2 regions of the Planococcus chinensis genome follow, and region 2 is predicted to be linked to the other one. Evidence: a T-box and tRNA genes for the amino acid it is inferred to sense, from the RefSeq annotation. Region 2 holds a T-box; the other holds one or more tRNA genes.

Evidence for each region. A T-box is a leader RNA that pairs with one kind of tRNA and senses whether it is charged. The one in region 2 lies ahead of leuS (leucine--tRNA ligase), so its partner is inferred to be a tRNA-Leu.
Region 1: it encodes a tRNA-Leu, which carries the amino acid that the T-box ahead of leuS (leucine--tRNA ligase) is inferred to sense. The anticodon was not compared.

Annotation. Positions count from the first base shown of each region.
Region 1 covers NZ_JBHUFW010000005.1:258,680-266,600, forward strand. The annotation lists gene ACFSDB_RS08880 (PQQ-dependent sugar dehydrogenase) at 1-770, opposite strand, end outside; gene ACFSDB_RS08885 (DNA alkylation repair protein) at 1,261-1,923, shown strand; gene ACFSDB_RS08890 (hypothetical protein) at 2,012-2,323, opposite strand; gene yfkAB (radical SAM/CxCxxxxC motif protein YfkAB) at 2,593-3,723, shown strand; gene ACFSDB_RS08900 (GNAT family N-acetyltransferase) at 3,852-4,379, opposite strand; tRNA gene ACFSDB_RS08905 (tRNA-Leu) at 4,561-4,644, opposite strand; gene ACFSDB_RS08910 (ABC transporter ATP-binding protein) at 4,897-5,685, shown strand; gene ACFSDB_RS08915 (ABC transporter permease) at 5,669-6,424, shown strand; gene ACFSDB_RS08920 (ABC transporter substrate-binding protein) at 6,545-7,531, shown strand; gene ACFSDB_RS08925 (hypothetical protein) at 7,773-7,921, opposite strand, start outside.
Region 2 covers NZ_JBHUFW010000011.1:30,586-38,506, reverse strand. The annotation lists gene leuS (leucine--tRNA ligase) at 1-1,955, opposite strand, end outside; T-box leader at 2,053-2,259, opposite strand; gene ACFSDB_RS12795 (3-oxoacid CoA-transferase subunit B) at 2,305-2,958, opposite strand; gene ACFSDB_RS12790 (CoA transferase subunit A) at 2,977-3,669, opposite strand; gene ACFSDB_RS12785 (MDR family MFS transporter) at 3,838-5,034, opposite strand; gene mnmL (tRNA modification radical SAM protein MnmL/YtqA) at 5,190-6,143, shown strand; gene mnmM (tRNA 5-(aminomethyl)-2-thiouridylate-methyltransferase MnmM) at 6,140-6,721, shown strand; gene ACFSDB_RS12770 (copper-translocating P-type ATPase) at 6,786-7,921, opposite strand, start outside.

The DNA.
Region 1 (7,921 bases), on a different contig from region 2:
TTGCCTAAATAAGCATCCAAGTCCTGGGCACGTTCACGAATTGGATCATCTGAGCGCTCACCAGTTGTTAAGAACAGGTTGCCGTCATCATCAAAGATAATACGTCCCCCATAGTGCAAGGTACCCTCATATGCTGGTAATGCTTGGAAGATCACTTCAAAGTCTTCAAGTGAGGCTTCATCTTCTGATAAAACACCTTTACCGACAGCAGTGACAGTTCCCCCTTCAACATCTTGGGAAAACGTTAGAAATACCAATCTTGATTCGTCAAAATCAGGAGCAATCGTGACATCAAGCAAACCACCTTGATCTTCGCTATTTACTTCTGGTGTACCTGCGATTGGATCGGAAACAGAGCCATCTTCAAGGTTCACAATAAGAAGTTCTGCAGAATCCCTTTGCGTAACAAGCAAGCGGTTTGGTTCAAACTCTGCCATCCCCCAAGACACGCCAAGCCCCTCAACAACAACTTCCACATCAAGTTCTGTTTCAGTCTTTATTGCAGGTGCCCTTGTTTGTTCTGGAAATGCCGGTTCAAACTCCGTAACTTTTGGTTCGGTCTCTGCAGCTTCTCCCTCTGCACTTTCCTCAACGCCCTCTTCAGTACCTTCTGCTGTGTCAGGGCTCTCGTCAGCACTTTCTTCTGTTGCAGCATCCGAATCATCCGCTGGTTCTTCGTTTGCAGTGTCGTCATTGCCGCATGCTGCCAAAGCCAATACAGTGCTCAGCATTGTGAGGGACATTAATCTTGACCACGAAAATTTTGTCATTGTAGTTCCTCCCCTTTTCTATATACTCAACTGAATATCCACTAAATTCAGACCCCTGAAATCCACAGCTTCCCCTTGAACTGCATACTCATTTTTTGCATGGGATCCTCCTCCCTTTTGAACTTATTATTCCCTTAAGCCGGCTCTATAAAAACTAATTTACCTAGCCTAAACGAATCATATGCATTATATGTTTATCATTTTTATCATTATTTTTCCTTATTACAGGTTCACTCTTACTAAAGGCGCTGATTATTTAATAGGCGAGCCGTTCATCCGGCTTCGAGTATTGTAGACGCTGCGTGTTAAAAATGCATCTGGAGACTTTTGCGATTGTGGCTTTTGGAGCGGAGTGAAGCGACTATGCTTTTGCTTTCCCGAGAAGCGATTTATTCGCATGATCTGCCGGATGCAGAAAACAGGTGGACTAGAATCCCAAAAAGGATTTCCCTTCCTTAAGGAGAATACATTCTAAAAGGAGTTGCAGAAAATGAATGAAAAAAAAGGTGCAGAAATAAAACACTCTTCGAAAGCAGAAAACATCCTATTTCAGATCAATAGTAAAACTAAGCTAGGCGACTTACGGAAAATCGCCAAGGACGTTAAAAAGGATCACGAACTGGCCATGGAACTTTGGTCAACTGGAGAGTTTTTGCCCAGATTATTAGCCATCTTAATTATGGACAAAAAACTTCTTTCACAAGATGTACTAAACGAGCTCGATAAAGATATCCAGGCTCACCCTTTTAATGAGCGAAATAACTTAATGGATTGGTTAATGGCCAATCAATTGACTAAAGACAAGAAGACAATCGCTTTGATGGAGTCTTGGGAAAACAGTCCTTCCCCCCTTCAAAGACGGATTTTCTGGTATTATCAAGGACGTTTGAGATGGACTGGACAAACACCGCCTGATAATACCGAAGACTTGCTGTCTGCAATAGAAGCGAATCTTGCGCAGGAAGAACCGGAAGTTCAATGGGCCATGAATCTCACTGCAGGCTGGATAGGCGTCTATGATGAAAAGAATCGCACCCGTTGTATGAAAATCGGTGAGAAAACGGGTCTGTACAAAGATGAAATGGTATCAAAAGGATGTACCCCCAACTACTTGCCGGAGTTCATTACAATTGAAGTGAACAAACGGCAGTAAGATGGAAGATTATAATTTATACTACAAGACAAAAAAGAACCTTGAGAGCATCAAGGTTCTTTTACAATTTATATATTAAACATTTAATTTATATCGCTGCCTGACCATACATACCGTTCTCAGCTGTTACGTCGTTCAATTCTGCAATAACGACCCTGGGTTTGGAAGGATCAAATACTGTAGAAATATAACTGACTTTAAATGTATAAGTAGCTTTTCTCCGGAAGTTTCGATATTCAGGTGAATCTACTGTAGTTGTCCAATAAAAGGCATTACCATCTCTATCCATTAAAGCGACTATCCGATGTTCGTCATTTCTGAAGCAGGATAAAACCTCAAGATCCCTAGTATACATCTTTCCTTTTTCAAATCCGTTCACTTCTTTGATCGCAAGCACCATCGAAATCCACCTCATTCCATAGTGATATGCTTTTACTATAACAGAACCTGTGTTCGCATGCCAGTAAAAAGATCAAAAAAATATAATTTTTCGTTAATAAAGCGATAAAAGGATAAATGAAAATAGTATAAATACATTTTTTTCACGTAAAAACTGTAAAATCCTGCTTCCAGGGAGGCAATTTCTCCAGCGTTTAAACCACCCCTTGCAGAAGCAAATCGAAAAGCGCATACTTAATAGTCGAGAAAATTATTAGGAGTTCGTTAGATATGGAAAACACAGCAACAACACTCACCAAAATCACGCCACAATATGATCCGTGGGAAGCGTATATGGATATCCAGGAACACGGAAAACTGACTTTATCCAGCATCGAATTCACCACGACGTATTTATGCAATATGCGCTGTGAACATTGCGCCGTCGGCTATATGCTGGCACATAAAGATCCGGATGCATTGCCGATCGAGCTGCTCCTTGCGCGATTGGATGAAATCCCGCATTTGCGGACGATCAGTCTGACAGGCGGCGAGCCGATGTTTTCCAAAAAATCGGTCGCTAATTATGTGTTGCCGCTATTGAAATACGCCCATGCACGCGGCGTCCGCACCCAGATGAATTCGAATTTGACGATGCCGCTTGAGCGTTATATGGAAATTGCACCTTACTTGGATGTCCTGCACATTTCCCATAACTGGGGCACCATTGATGATTTTGTCGATGGCGGATTCGCCAATATGGAACGCAAACCTTCCAGGGAGCGGCGCGCCGAACAGTTCCAGCGCATGATCGACAACAGTCGTGCGCTGGCAGAAGCAGGCGTGATGGTATCGGCAGAAACGATGCTAAACAAACGGACATTGCCGCATTTGCAGAGCATCCACAAACAGATTGTGGAAGAAATGAAATGCGCGCGCCATGAAGTGCATCCGATGTATCCGAGTGATTTTGCCAGCCAATTGGAAGTGTTATCGCTCGATGAAACGAGAAAAGCGATTCATGACTTATTGGACGCGCGCGATGACAATGTCTGGATGTTGTTCGGCACCTTGCCGTTTTACCCGTGCAGCCAGAACGACGAAGACACCAAATTGCTGAACCGCATCCATGCCAGCAAAAACGTCACTGTCCGCAATGACCCGGATGGCCGCTCCCGGTTGAACGTCAATATTTTCACCGGCGAAGTCATCGTCACGGATTTTGGCGATACCCCGGCGATGGGCAATATCCAAACCGATTCGTTACCGGCGATGTTGGACCGCTGGTTGGAACGGCCGTTAGCGAAAACAATCGACTGCCACTGCCCGGCCGCAAAATGCCTGGGGCCGAATTTATTGGTGAAAGACGCCTATTACCCGGAAATCGATTTCACTGTCCAAAAATCAAAAATCACCGTTTAATGTGAAAAGCCCGATCCCGTAGAAGATTCCAACTGGATCGGGCTTTTTGCGGCTTTAACTTGAATGCCTGCCGTATACTGGCACAGCAGTTATCAGCTGTTTCTTACAGGAATGATTTTAGGTTACCTTTAAGAATACTCAATCAACCAGCAATCCCGGTATTCCCCTTCATGAAGTTCACGTCCCGGAAGCAATTTCACTTTCTTGAACCCACACTTCTCGTAACAATGGAGCGCCCGCGTATTTTGGGCTTGGGGATCCATCACGATCCGGTCAGCATGCTTCTGTTCGATTAAAAATTCGATCATGGAAGTAACCAACAATGTGCCAATTCCTTTGTTCCAATACGCGACCTCTCCGATAAACTGGTCGCTTCCATAAACCGTTTCATTGGAATAGCCATATTCCTTTTTCGTCTCTTCATCCAATAGGTAGAACTGGATGTAGCCAATTGCTTTCCCCTCATATTCCACAATGCACTTCTCTTCTTCATCTTCCGAAGCGTAAAATTTTTCATTTACTTTTTCCAGATCGAACGGATTATCCCTGCCTTCATAGAATTCCAGAACCCGAGAGTCTGAGAGCCATTTTGCCAACAGGACATTGTCTTCTTTTTCTAACTGGCGGACCTTCAACTTTTCATTTTGTAAGATCATCATTATTCTTCCCCCCCATTAATAAAAGCAGTTATCGAAGCACGTTTTATGTAATTGATCATCTACGTTTTACTATAAAGATTTACCTAAAATAAACCAAATAGGATTTTCCTCATTACCTCTCCCTGAACGCAAAAAAAACCAGCCCCTGCAAGGAGCTGGTTTTTGTCTTTTCTATTGATGCGGATGAAGGGACTCGAACCCCCACGGTGTCTCCACCACTAGACCCTGAACCTAGCGCGTCTGCCAATTCCGCCACATCCGCAAGATGCATCCCCTGCAAAAACAAGGACTATAAATAGTTTGCCTCGGCGAAAACAAAAAGTCAAATAGCAGTTTTGAACTCGCCTTTTCGCATTAGAGAAGGAACATTTTCGCAGCGATAGTACTGCCTTCGTAAAAACACAAGCGAATAAAAACTGATAAATTAATTATCTAATATTGACAATTCCTATCAATCTACTATACTTTAATGATATCCGATAGGAAAGGTAGGTTTTATTGCCTGTGATCGACCATATTTATTGAAGCCAAAGAAATCAACAAAGTCTATTACGATAAGAACAACCAGCCCAATACGGTGTTGAAAGATATTAATCTCTCCATCGAGAAAGGCGAATTCGTTTCGATTCTCGGCCCGTCCGGCTGCGGCAAGTCCACCCTATTGTCGATGATCGCCGGCTTAGTCCCTGCGAGTTCAGGCGACATCATCGTGGACGGCAAAAAAGTCGTGAAGCCGGGCAAAGACCGCGGAATGGTCTTCCAGCAAGCCGCGTTGTTTCCTTGGATGAACGTGACGGAGAACGTCATGTTCCCGCTGCGCAAGGAAATGTCCAAGAAAGAGGGCCAGGAGCGCGCCCATCATTTTTTGAAAATGGTCCAGCTCAGCAATTACCCTTCCCATTATCCCCATGAACTGTCGGGCGGTATGCAGCAGCGTGTGTCGATTGCCCGGTCGCTCGCCATGGACCCGGCTGTCCTGTTGATGGACGAACCGTTCGGCGCGTTAGATGAACAGACCCGAAGCCGCCTGCACGGGCAGCTCGAGGAAATCTGGATTGATACCAAAAAGACCATCGTCTTTGTCACCCACAGCATTTCGGAATCGATCAAGCTGTCCGACCGGATCCTGGTCATGGGCACACGTCCCGGCACCATCCTGACCGATATCACAGTGGACATCCCGCGCCCGCGCGAGCAGCACCGGCAGGAAATCGCGGCACTCGAAGAGCGCATCATGGGCCTTCTGAAAACAGAGATCGATAAAGTCATAGATGAGGAGCAAGCCTATGAAGCCGGCCGTTAAACGAATTATTTTCTTCGCCGCGCTCATCCTGTTCTGGGAACTCGGTTCCCGCTTTGAGCTGTGGCACGAAACCATACTCCCTTCCCCCGTCAGTGTCTACGATTCACTGGTTGCCGGGTTCGCCGATATGACACTGGTCTATGACCTGATCGCGAGTTTCCGCCGGTTGCTGATCGGCCTCGTTGCAGCCGTCATCATCGGGACTGGCGTCGGCATCCTGCTGGCACGCTCCAAGACAGCGGATGAAACCCTCGGCACGCTGGTGCTCGCCTTGCAGAGCGTGCCAAGCATCGTCTGGTTGCCGCTGGCCATGATGTGGTTCGGCCTTGGTGAAGGCTCCATCATTTTCGTCGTCATTCTCGGCGGAACATTCGTCATGATCCTGAACGTCCGCACCGGCATCAAGAACGTCGATCCCCTGTTCATCAAAGCAGCACGGACGATGGGCTCGAATGGCCTGGACCTGTTCGTCAAGGTCATCATTCCCGCCTCTGTCCCGTATTTCGTCACGGGTGCGCGCCTCGCGTGGGCATTCGCCTGGCGGGCATTGATGGCCGGCGAACTGCTCAGTTCCGGGCCGGGGCTCGGCTACACGCTGCGCTATGCATCCGATTTCGGCAATATGTCCCTCGTCATCGGCGTGATGATCATCATCGGAGTTGTCGGCGCAATCGTCGACCTGATGATTTTCCAGCGGATCGAAAAGAACGTCCTCAAGCGCTGGGGATTGGAAACGTAAGATTTAATTCCTTAGAATAAAAGCTTTCGCCACTTACATACCGCTTTCAGCAAGGCAATTCGTTTTCAGCAGCAAAACAATTCATTCCAAATAAATTCACCTATAGGAGGAAATCATCTTATGAAACGTATCTTTTCACTACTCGCTCCCCTCGCGTTGGCTGGCACGTTGGCAGCCTGCGGTTCACCTGGTGCCGGCGAAGATTCATCTTCCGTCACCATCGGCTACTTCCCGAACTTGGACCACGTTCCGGCCATGGTCGCTAAAGACCAGGAATTCTATGAGAAGAACCTGAAAGACGGCACAACAGTTGAATACGTCACGTTCGCGGATGGCGCGGATTTCATGACCGCATTGAAAACCGGTGACATCGATGCCGGCCTTGTCGGCCCTGGACCTGCCATGAACAACTACACGAACGGCGCAGACGTCACCATGATTGCCGGCGGCGCTTCAGGCGGCACCGTCGTCATGGCGAGAAACGGCAGCGGCATCGACTCCATCGAGGACTTTGCCGGCAAGACATTCATCACGCCGCGCGTCGGCTGCACACACGACGTCCAGTTTGAAACCTATATGAAAGAAAACGGCATCACTTCCAACCGCATCGGCGGCGAAATGCTTCACCAGACCGGCAACCCTGCCCAATACGAAGCGATGTTCGCTACCGGGAAAGTGGATGTCGCCGTAGCCCCGGAACCTTGGGCTTCGGTACTCAAGCAAAACACCGGCGCCAAAGTCATCATCGAACCGGATGAAATCTCCTTCGGCACAACATTGCCCGCTTCTGTTCTGGTCACTTCCAGCAAACTGATCGAAGAAAACCCGGAAATGGTCCAAGGCATTGTCGATGCGCATAAAGAAGCGACCGAGTTCATCGCCCAAAATCCGGACGAAGCAAAAGAAATCACCATCAATACAATCGATGACATTACCGGCCAGAAACTCGAAGCTTCTATCATTGATGGCGCATGGGACAACATGATCTTCGACACCGCCCTAGCCCCTGAAGAAATCCAGGCATTCGGCGATTCCTCGTTCGATTTGAAGTTCTTGAAAGAGCAGCCGGATTTCGCGTTGTTGACGGATACGCAGTTTTTGGAATAACGGTTTATGGGACAGCAGAAATCTTTTCTGCTGTTTTTTTGTGAACTTTTTCTGGTACTTATATTTTCTTCGATTTTTTAGCTGTCCCAAAGGGATGATTGAGTGTTGAAATTTACCAATTCATACACACACCAAAGCCATCCTCGAAATCGAATGATTTCATTAAGGATGGCTGTTGACTGAAAATTTTTTTGTATATAGTGCAACATTTACTACAGACGGGGCAATCGACGTCAGATTCCTATTTGTACTCAATTTTAGCTTTTGGGACTGGATCTCCTACCCAGTTAAATTTTATCTCAATTTTTTCTCCGGTCTGTTTATACTTGCCTGTCCGATTAAGTTTTCCGCTTAGAATAGCCGTATACATTTCATATTTCATTGCATTCT
Region 2 (7,921 bases):
ATTTTGCCGTCGTTCGCTTCGGTGATTTTCGCGCTCAAGCTGCCGTCTTCGATGAACAGGCGCCATACGCGGTCAAGGAAGCGGCGCGCGCCGTCAAGGCCGTTTGTCGACCAGGCGATCGATGCTTCAAGCGGACCCATGAACATCTCGTACAAACGAAGCGTATCCGCCCCGTGGCTCTCGATGATCTGGTCCGGGTTGACGACGTTGCCTTTGGATTTCGACATTTTCTCATTGCCTTCACCCAGGATCATCCCTTGGTTGAACAATTTCTGGAACGGCTCTTTTGTGGAAACCACGCCGATATCGTAAAGCACTTTATGCCAGAAGCGTGCGTACAATAAATGAAGTACCGCGTGCTCTGCTCCACCGATATAGACATCAACAGGAAGCCAGTGTTTCAACAATTCCGGATCCGCCAACGCTTCTTCGTTGTTCGGATCGATATAGCGAAGGTAATACCAGCAGCTGCCTGCCCATTGCGGCATCGTGTTGGTTTCGCGGCGCCCTTTCATGCCGGTTTCCGGATGGACCACATTGACCCATTCCGTAATATTGGCAAGCGGTGATTCGCCCGTACCGCTCGGCTTGATGTCGGTTGTCACCGGCAGCATCAACGGCAGGTCTTTCTCGTCGACCGGCGTCATCGTGCCGTCTTCCCAGTGGATGATCGGAATCGGCTCGCCCCAGTAGCGCTGGCGGCTGAACAGCCAGTCGCGCAAACGGTACGTGATTTTCTTCTCGCCGACGCCGTGCTCTTCAAGCCAGGCAATCGCGCGCGCAATCGCTTCTTTTTTGTTCAAGCCGTTCAGGAAGTCGGAGTTGATCAATTCGCCGTCGCCTGCATAAGCTTCCGTTGAAATGTCGCCTCCTGAAACCACTTCGACAATCGGCAGATCAAATTGCTTGGCGAATTCATAGTCGCGCTCGTCGTGCGCCGGAACTGCCATGATGGCGCCCGTTCCGTATGTCGCCAATACATAATCCGCAATCCAGATCGGCATTTTCTCGCCGCTGACCGGGTTCACGGCATAAGCGCCAGTGAATACGCCGGTCTTCGATTTCGCCAAATCCGTACGCTCCAAGTCGCTCTTCGTTTTCACGTCGTCGATGTATTTCTCGACGGCTTCCTTCTGTTCGGCAGTTGTGATCGAAGCCACCAGTTTATGTTCCGGTGCCAACACCGCATACGTCGCACCGAAAATCGTATCCGGGCGCGTCGTGAATGCGCGGAACGCATGCTCGGTGCCGCCGACTTTGAATTCCAGCTCGGCCCCTTCGGATTTGCCGATCCAGTTGCGCTGCATGTCCTTCAAGCTTTCCGGCCAGTCCAGATCATCCAAATCTTCCAGCAAACGGTCTGCGTATTCCGTGATGCGGAGCACCCATTGGCGCATTGGGCGGCGTTCCACCGGGTGGCCTCCGCGTTCTGATACGCCGTCAACCACTTCTTCGTTCGCAAGCACGGTACCGAGTGCCGGGCACCAGTTGACCGCCACTTCATCGACATACGCCAAGCCTTTATTGTACAGCTGGATGAAGATCCACTGCGTCCATTTATAGTATTTCGGATCCGTCGTGTTCACTTCGCGGTCCCAATCGTACGAGAAGCCAAGTTCCTGGATCTGGCGCTTGAATGTCGCGATGTTCTTCTCGGTGAATTCCGCAGGATCGTTGCCCGTATCCAATGCGTACTGTTCAGCAGGAAGGCCGAATGCGTCCCAGCCCATCGGGTGAAGCACGTTGAAGCCCTGCATGCGCTTGACGCGGCTCAAGATATCCGTCGCCGTATAGCCTTCTGGATGCCCGACATGAAGCCCGGCGCCCGACGGATACGGGAACATATCAAGCGCATAGAATTTCGGCTTTGAAAAATCCGTCTCCAGTTTGAAGGTTTTATTGCTCTCCCAATGCTTCTGCCATTTTTTCTCGATTTCCTTGTGCTTGAATGTCATGTCCTGTTCCTCCTTGGTTTAAAACGGATGCGGCCGGAGCCGATCCCCTAACAACTTCAGTACCGGGGAAAAATAAAAACTCCCGTCCCTCATAAAAATAAGGGACGGGAGTTTTCCCGCGGTACCACCCAAATTAGCGGTCGCCCGCTCAACTTGTTTCCTTAACGCGGAAAACGGTGCACCTTACTCAGGTTCGGATGCACAGACTCCGAGGCGAGTTCGACTGGTTTACACACCGGCTTGCACCTGCCGCCGGCTCTCTAGGGAATAAACGCAATCTACTGATCCTCTTCACTGTCATTAGCTATTGTCCTTTATTTTAACGGACCCGCCGTTTTTTGGCAATAGATTACGAGACTTTCACATTGTCAGTGTTCAGGGGCGCATCTGTCGAATCGATGATGTCCTGCACCGAGTAGCCGTCGAACACTTCCGACAGCACGAGGCCGTTGTCCGTCACTTCGATGACCGCCCGCTCTGTGATGATTTTGTTGACGACGCCTTTGCCAGTCAAAGGCAGGTCGCATTGCTTCTTGATTTTCGCAGAGCCGTCTTTTGCCACATGGTCCATGATGACGATGACTTTCTTTGCGCCGTGGACCAGGTCCATCGCGCCTCCCATGCCTTTGATCATCTTCCCTGGAATCATCCAGTTCGCCAAATCGCCGTTCTCAGCCACTTCCATGCCGCCGAGGATGGCAACATCGATGTGCCCGCCACGGATCATCGCGAACGATTCCGCACTCGTGAAGAATGCCGCTCCGGGAATGGTCGTCACTGTCTCTTTCCCTGCATTGATCAAGTCCGGATCGACCTGGTCTTCCGTTGGGTAAGGGCCGATGCCGAGCAAGCCGTTTTCAGATTGCAGCACAACGCTTTTATTGTCAGAAATGAAGTTCGCCACCAAAGTCGGCATGCCGATGCCCAGGTTGACGTAGTCGCCGTCTTTGATTTCTTGCTCCGCACGGCGGGCAATCCGTTCTCTCACTTGGTTCTTATCCATTCTATTCCCCGTCCTTCCTTATACAGATCGAGTGGTCAATCGTTCGATGCGTTTTTCCTGTTTCGCTTGCAGCAGCCCTTGCACGTAAATGCTCGGCGTCTGAACGTGGTTCGGGTCGATATCGCCTGTTTCGACGATTTCCTCGACTTCCGCAATCGTCACTTTGCCTGCTGCCGCTGCCAGTGGGTTGAAGTTCTGGGCCGTCTTGTTGTAGACCAAGTTCCCCATCTTGTCGGCTTTGTGCGCGCGCACCAATGCAAAATCAGCTTTCAGCGCATGTTCCAGCACATATTCCTTGCCGTCGAATTCACGGATTTCCTTGCCTTCGGCAACCGTTGTACCAACGCCCGCCGGTGTGAAGAATGCAGGGATCCCTGCACCGCCTGCACGCATTTTTTCAGCAAGCGTGCCTTGCGGCGTCAATTCCACTTCGATTTCGCCGGACAGCACCTGGCGTTCGAATTCTTTGTTCTCGCCGACATATGATCCAATCATTTTCTTGATTTGTTTGTTTTTCAATAAGAGCCCGAGGCCCCATTCATCAACGCCGCAGTTGTTGGAAATCACAGTGAGGTCTTTGACCCCTTTGTCCACCAGCGCCAAAATCAATTGCTCAGGGATTCCTACCAAACCGAATCCGCCGACCATGATTGTTGACCCGTCTTCAATCTGGGCGACTGCTTCTTTTGCAGATCCATAAATCGGTTTCATTTCTAATGGCCTCCATTTCATCTATGTACAGAATTGTTGAAAATAAAGCGCTTCCTTTTTAATTTAAACAAACTCCTCCCTAAAACGCAATATTAAGAAAAAAGGCTGACCTGCCGGTTCTTCAAAAAGAAAAGCCGGAAGACGGGTTTTCCATCTTACGGCTCAGGGTTAAAGAATCGGAGTTTCCTGCATCGCCTGCGCCTGTTCCCGCTTCAACGGGCGGTCATACAGGAGCGACGTGATGATCGCAATCGACACCAAAGCGGTGATCAACGCGAACAAAGCCGGCATTCCATACAGATCGACCATGACGCCGCCGAGCAGCGGGCCGACCATGCGCCCGCCAGTTGCGACGCTGTTGACGATGCCCTGGTAAAAGCCTTCCCGCCCTTTTGGCGCCAATTGGTTGGCAAGCGCCGGAACCGCCGGCCAGACAAACATTTCACCGATTGTCAGGATGGCCATGGCAATGATGAACATGCTGAAATCCTGGGCAAATGCCACGACAATATACGACACAATCATGATCAGGATGCCAATGATCAGTTGCTGCTTTATGTTGTCTTCAATCTTTTTCATGATCGGCCGAATGAATGGCTGTCCTGCGACAATCAGGATGCCGTTCAGCGTCCATAGGAAACTGTATTGCGGCAATGTGATGCCGATTTCCTGCGTATAAGCGGAAATGGTTGATTGCCACTGCACATAGCCGACCCAGCACAGGAAGTAGCCGGCTGAAACGATCAGCAAAGCGTAAAGCGGCGCGCGTTTGCGGATCTTTTTCTTTTCATTGAAGACGGATGTGTGTGCGTTCGGTGAGATGCTCATCGACTTGAATCCGAACAAGGCGATGAAGAAGAACAGGACATACATCGCTAGATTAGCGGTAAAAATATAATCGAAACTATAGGCGGCAAGCACGCCGGCCATGGCAGGCCCAAGGGCGACGCCGACGTTCTGGGCGAGGTAGATTGCATTGAACGCCTTGCGCCCGCCTTCCGGCCACACCGTTCCGACCATGGCGTACATGCTCGGGAAGACGATGCCTCCGCTGAATCCGATGATGGTGTAGAAGACGACAAACGGCAAAAAGCTGTGCCAGATTGTCAACCCGGTGAGCGCAATCAGCGTAAAAACGATTCCGGCCATAATCGAACGGTATCCTCCGAATTTATCGAAAAGCGCCCCGCCAAGCAAGTTGCCGATGACCGCCGCTCCGGCGTTCGCCATCAGGACCAGTCCGGCGAGCGACAGCGATTTCCCGAGGTGGTCGTGCATATATATAGTAGTCAATGGCCATAAAAAGGAATTTCCCGTCACGTTGACGAGCATTCCGATGATCAAAAGCCAGACGCTTTTCGGCATGGTATTCTCTCCTCTTATCTCAATTCCAAAAGCAATTGTATTCCTTTTCCAGCATGCCGACAAGCTAAATTTTCCGCCTTGCTGGAAATCAGGATTTCCGCCGTTGTAGCGCCTTTTGGCGCCATGCTACAATACGGGTTGAGGAGTTGTTTTGAATGAATATGAATTTGCCTTTTTCTTCGGACGGCAAGCGCTACTATACATGGAACCGCCACTTGCGCGACCATTTCGGCTTCAAGGTGATGAAGATTGCGCTCGATGCCGGCTTTGACTGCCCGAACCGCGACGGTACGGTCGCTTTTGGCGGCTGTACGTTCTGCAGCGCAGCCGGTTCCGGTGATTTTGCCGGGGACCGCACCGAACCGATCGACGTCCAATTCGAAAAAATCAAGACGAAAATGCATCGTAAATGGAAAGACGGCAAATACATGGCCTATTTCCAGGCTTATACGAATACCCATGCACCGCTCCCTGTTCTTAAGGAAAAATTCGAAGCGGCACTGGCACAGGAAAATGTCATCGGCCTCAGCATCGCGACGCGGTCCGACTGCCTGCCGGACGACGTCGTCGATTATTTGGCGGAATTGAACGAACGGACGTATCTTTGGGTCGAACTTGGCTTGCAGACCGTACACGAAAAGACCGCACGCCTCATCAACCGGGCGCATGACTTCCCATCGTATGTCGAAGGCGTCAATAAACTCCGCAGCCGCGGCATTCGCGTCTGTACGCACATCATCAACGGCCTGCCGCTGGAAGACCGGGAGATGATGATGGAGACGGCACGTGAAGTGGCGAAGCTGGACGTGCAAGGCATCAAGATTCACCTGCTGCATTTGTTGAAAGGCACGCCGATGGTCAAGCAATATGAAAAAGGCATGGTGGAATTTCTCGGGAAAGAAGAATACATCCGTCTGGTAGCAGACCAATTGGAAGTGCTGCCGCCGGAGATGGTGGTGCAGCGCATCACCGGCGACGGTCCGATCGACTTGATGATCGGGCCGATGTGGAGCGCAAATAAATGGGACGTCCTGAACGGCATCGATGCCGAACTTGCTGAGCGCGAAAGCTGGCAAGGGAAATTTTTTGGAAAGAGTGTGAAAATATGACGTTGCAGCGGGTTCTGCCATTTACCAAGAGTTTATTGGAAGAAGCGGTTTCGGAAGGCGATACGGTCGTTGATGCCACGGCAGGCAACGGCCACGACACCCTCTTTCTCGCCGGGCTTACCGGACCGGGCGGCAAAGTGATTGCATTCGACATCCAGGAAGAAGCGATCGAAGCGACGCGCCTCCGCGTCGAAGGCCATCCGCAAGTCAAGCTGGTCCACGGCAGCCACGCGGAAATGGTCCGGCATGTGGACGGCCCGGTAGCCGCCGTGGTCTTCAACCTCGGCTATTTGCCGAAAGGCGACCACGCGATCATCACCAAGAGCGACAGCACGCTCACTGCCATCGAACAAAGCATCGGGCTGCTGAAAGAAAACGGCCTGGTGCTGATTGTCATCTATTCAGGCCATGAGGGCGGCGGTGAAGAGCGGGATGCCGTCATGGAATATGTCCGGGAATTGCCTCAGGCGTTCTTTGATGTCATGAAGTACGAATTCATCAACCAGCGCCACTCGCCGCCATTTCTTGTGGCAATCGAGAAAAAGCCAAAGAGAAATAAACAGAGGACAGAAGGCTGATCATAAGCCTTCTGTCCTCTTTTGTTTTTCCATGCCGGCTCCAACCCCCGACGCTGCCTGCTGTTCATGCTTTCAATAATTTTGCATTGATGGCCACAATGATGGTGCTCAGGCTCATGAAGACGGCGCCAACGGCCGGGCTGATGACGATGCCCCACGGCGCTAGGACACCAGCTGCAAGTGGAATCGCGACGATATTATAGCCGGTGGCCCACCATAAATTCTGGACCAATTTCCGGTACGTCTTTTTCGAAAGGTCGATCAATGCCACCACATCATTCGGGTTGCTCTTCACGAGTACGACGTCAGCCGTTTCCATTGCGACGTCCGTGCCTGCACCGATGGCGATGCCAAGGTCGGCCGTAGCAAGTGCGGGAGCGTCATTGACGCCGTCCCCGGTCATCGCCACTTTCCAGCCCTTCGCTTTGATTTTTGAAATCTGATTGGCTTTGTCATCCGGCAAGACTTCGGCATACACTTCCTCTATCCCCAACTGGGCTGCGACCCAGTCCGCCACTTTCTTGTTGTCGCCTGTCAGCATGATGGAATGGATGCCTTTGGCTTTCAATGCGGCCACGGCTTCTTTGGCCGTATCCCGCACCAGATCGGCCAGGGCGATCATGCCCGCAAGTTTGTCTTCCACGAGGACGAAGACGACCGTTTTTCCTTGTTCCGACAATTGATTGAACACGTCCCTATTGAAGCCCAGTTTCTGGCTGTTTACATATCCCGGACTGACAACATTTACTTTCTGCCCGTCCACCCATCCTTGGATGCCTTTTCCTGAGATCGAACCAAATTCGCTCACCCGGCCTATTGGCAAACCTTTTTCTTTGGCTGTAGAAACGATGCCTGCTGCAATCGGATGCTCCGAATTCTGTTCAATCGCCGCAGCGAGCTCAAGCACGTGATCCTTGGTATAACCGCTTTCGGGCACGATATCGGTGACGCCGAATTCCCCTTTTGTCAGCGTTCCGGTCTTGTCGAACACCACCGCATCCAGATTGCGCGCACCTTCGAAGTCCGCGCGGTTTCGGATCAGGAGCCCTTGTTTCGCGGAGATGGACGTCGAGACGGCCACCACCAATGGCGCAGCCAGTCCCAGTGCATGCGGGCAAGCGATGACCATGACCGTAACCATCCGTTCAATGGCGATATCGAAGGCATAACCGAGTGCGAGCCATGCGCCCAATGTAGCAA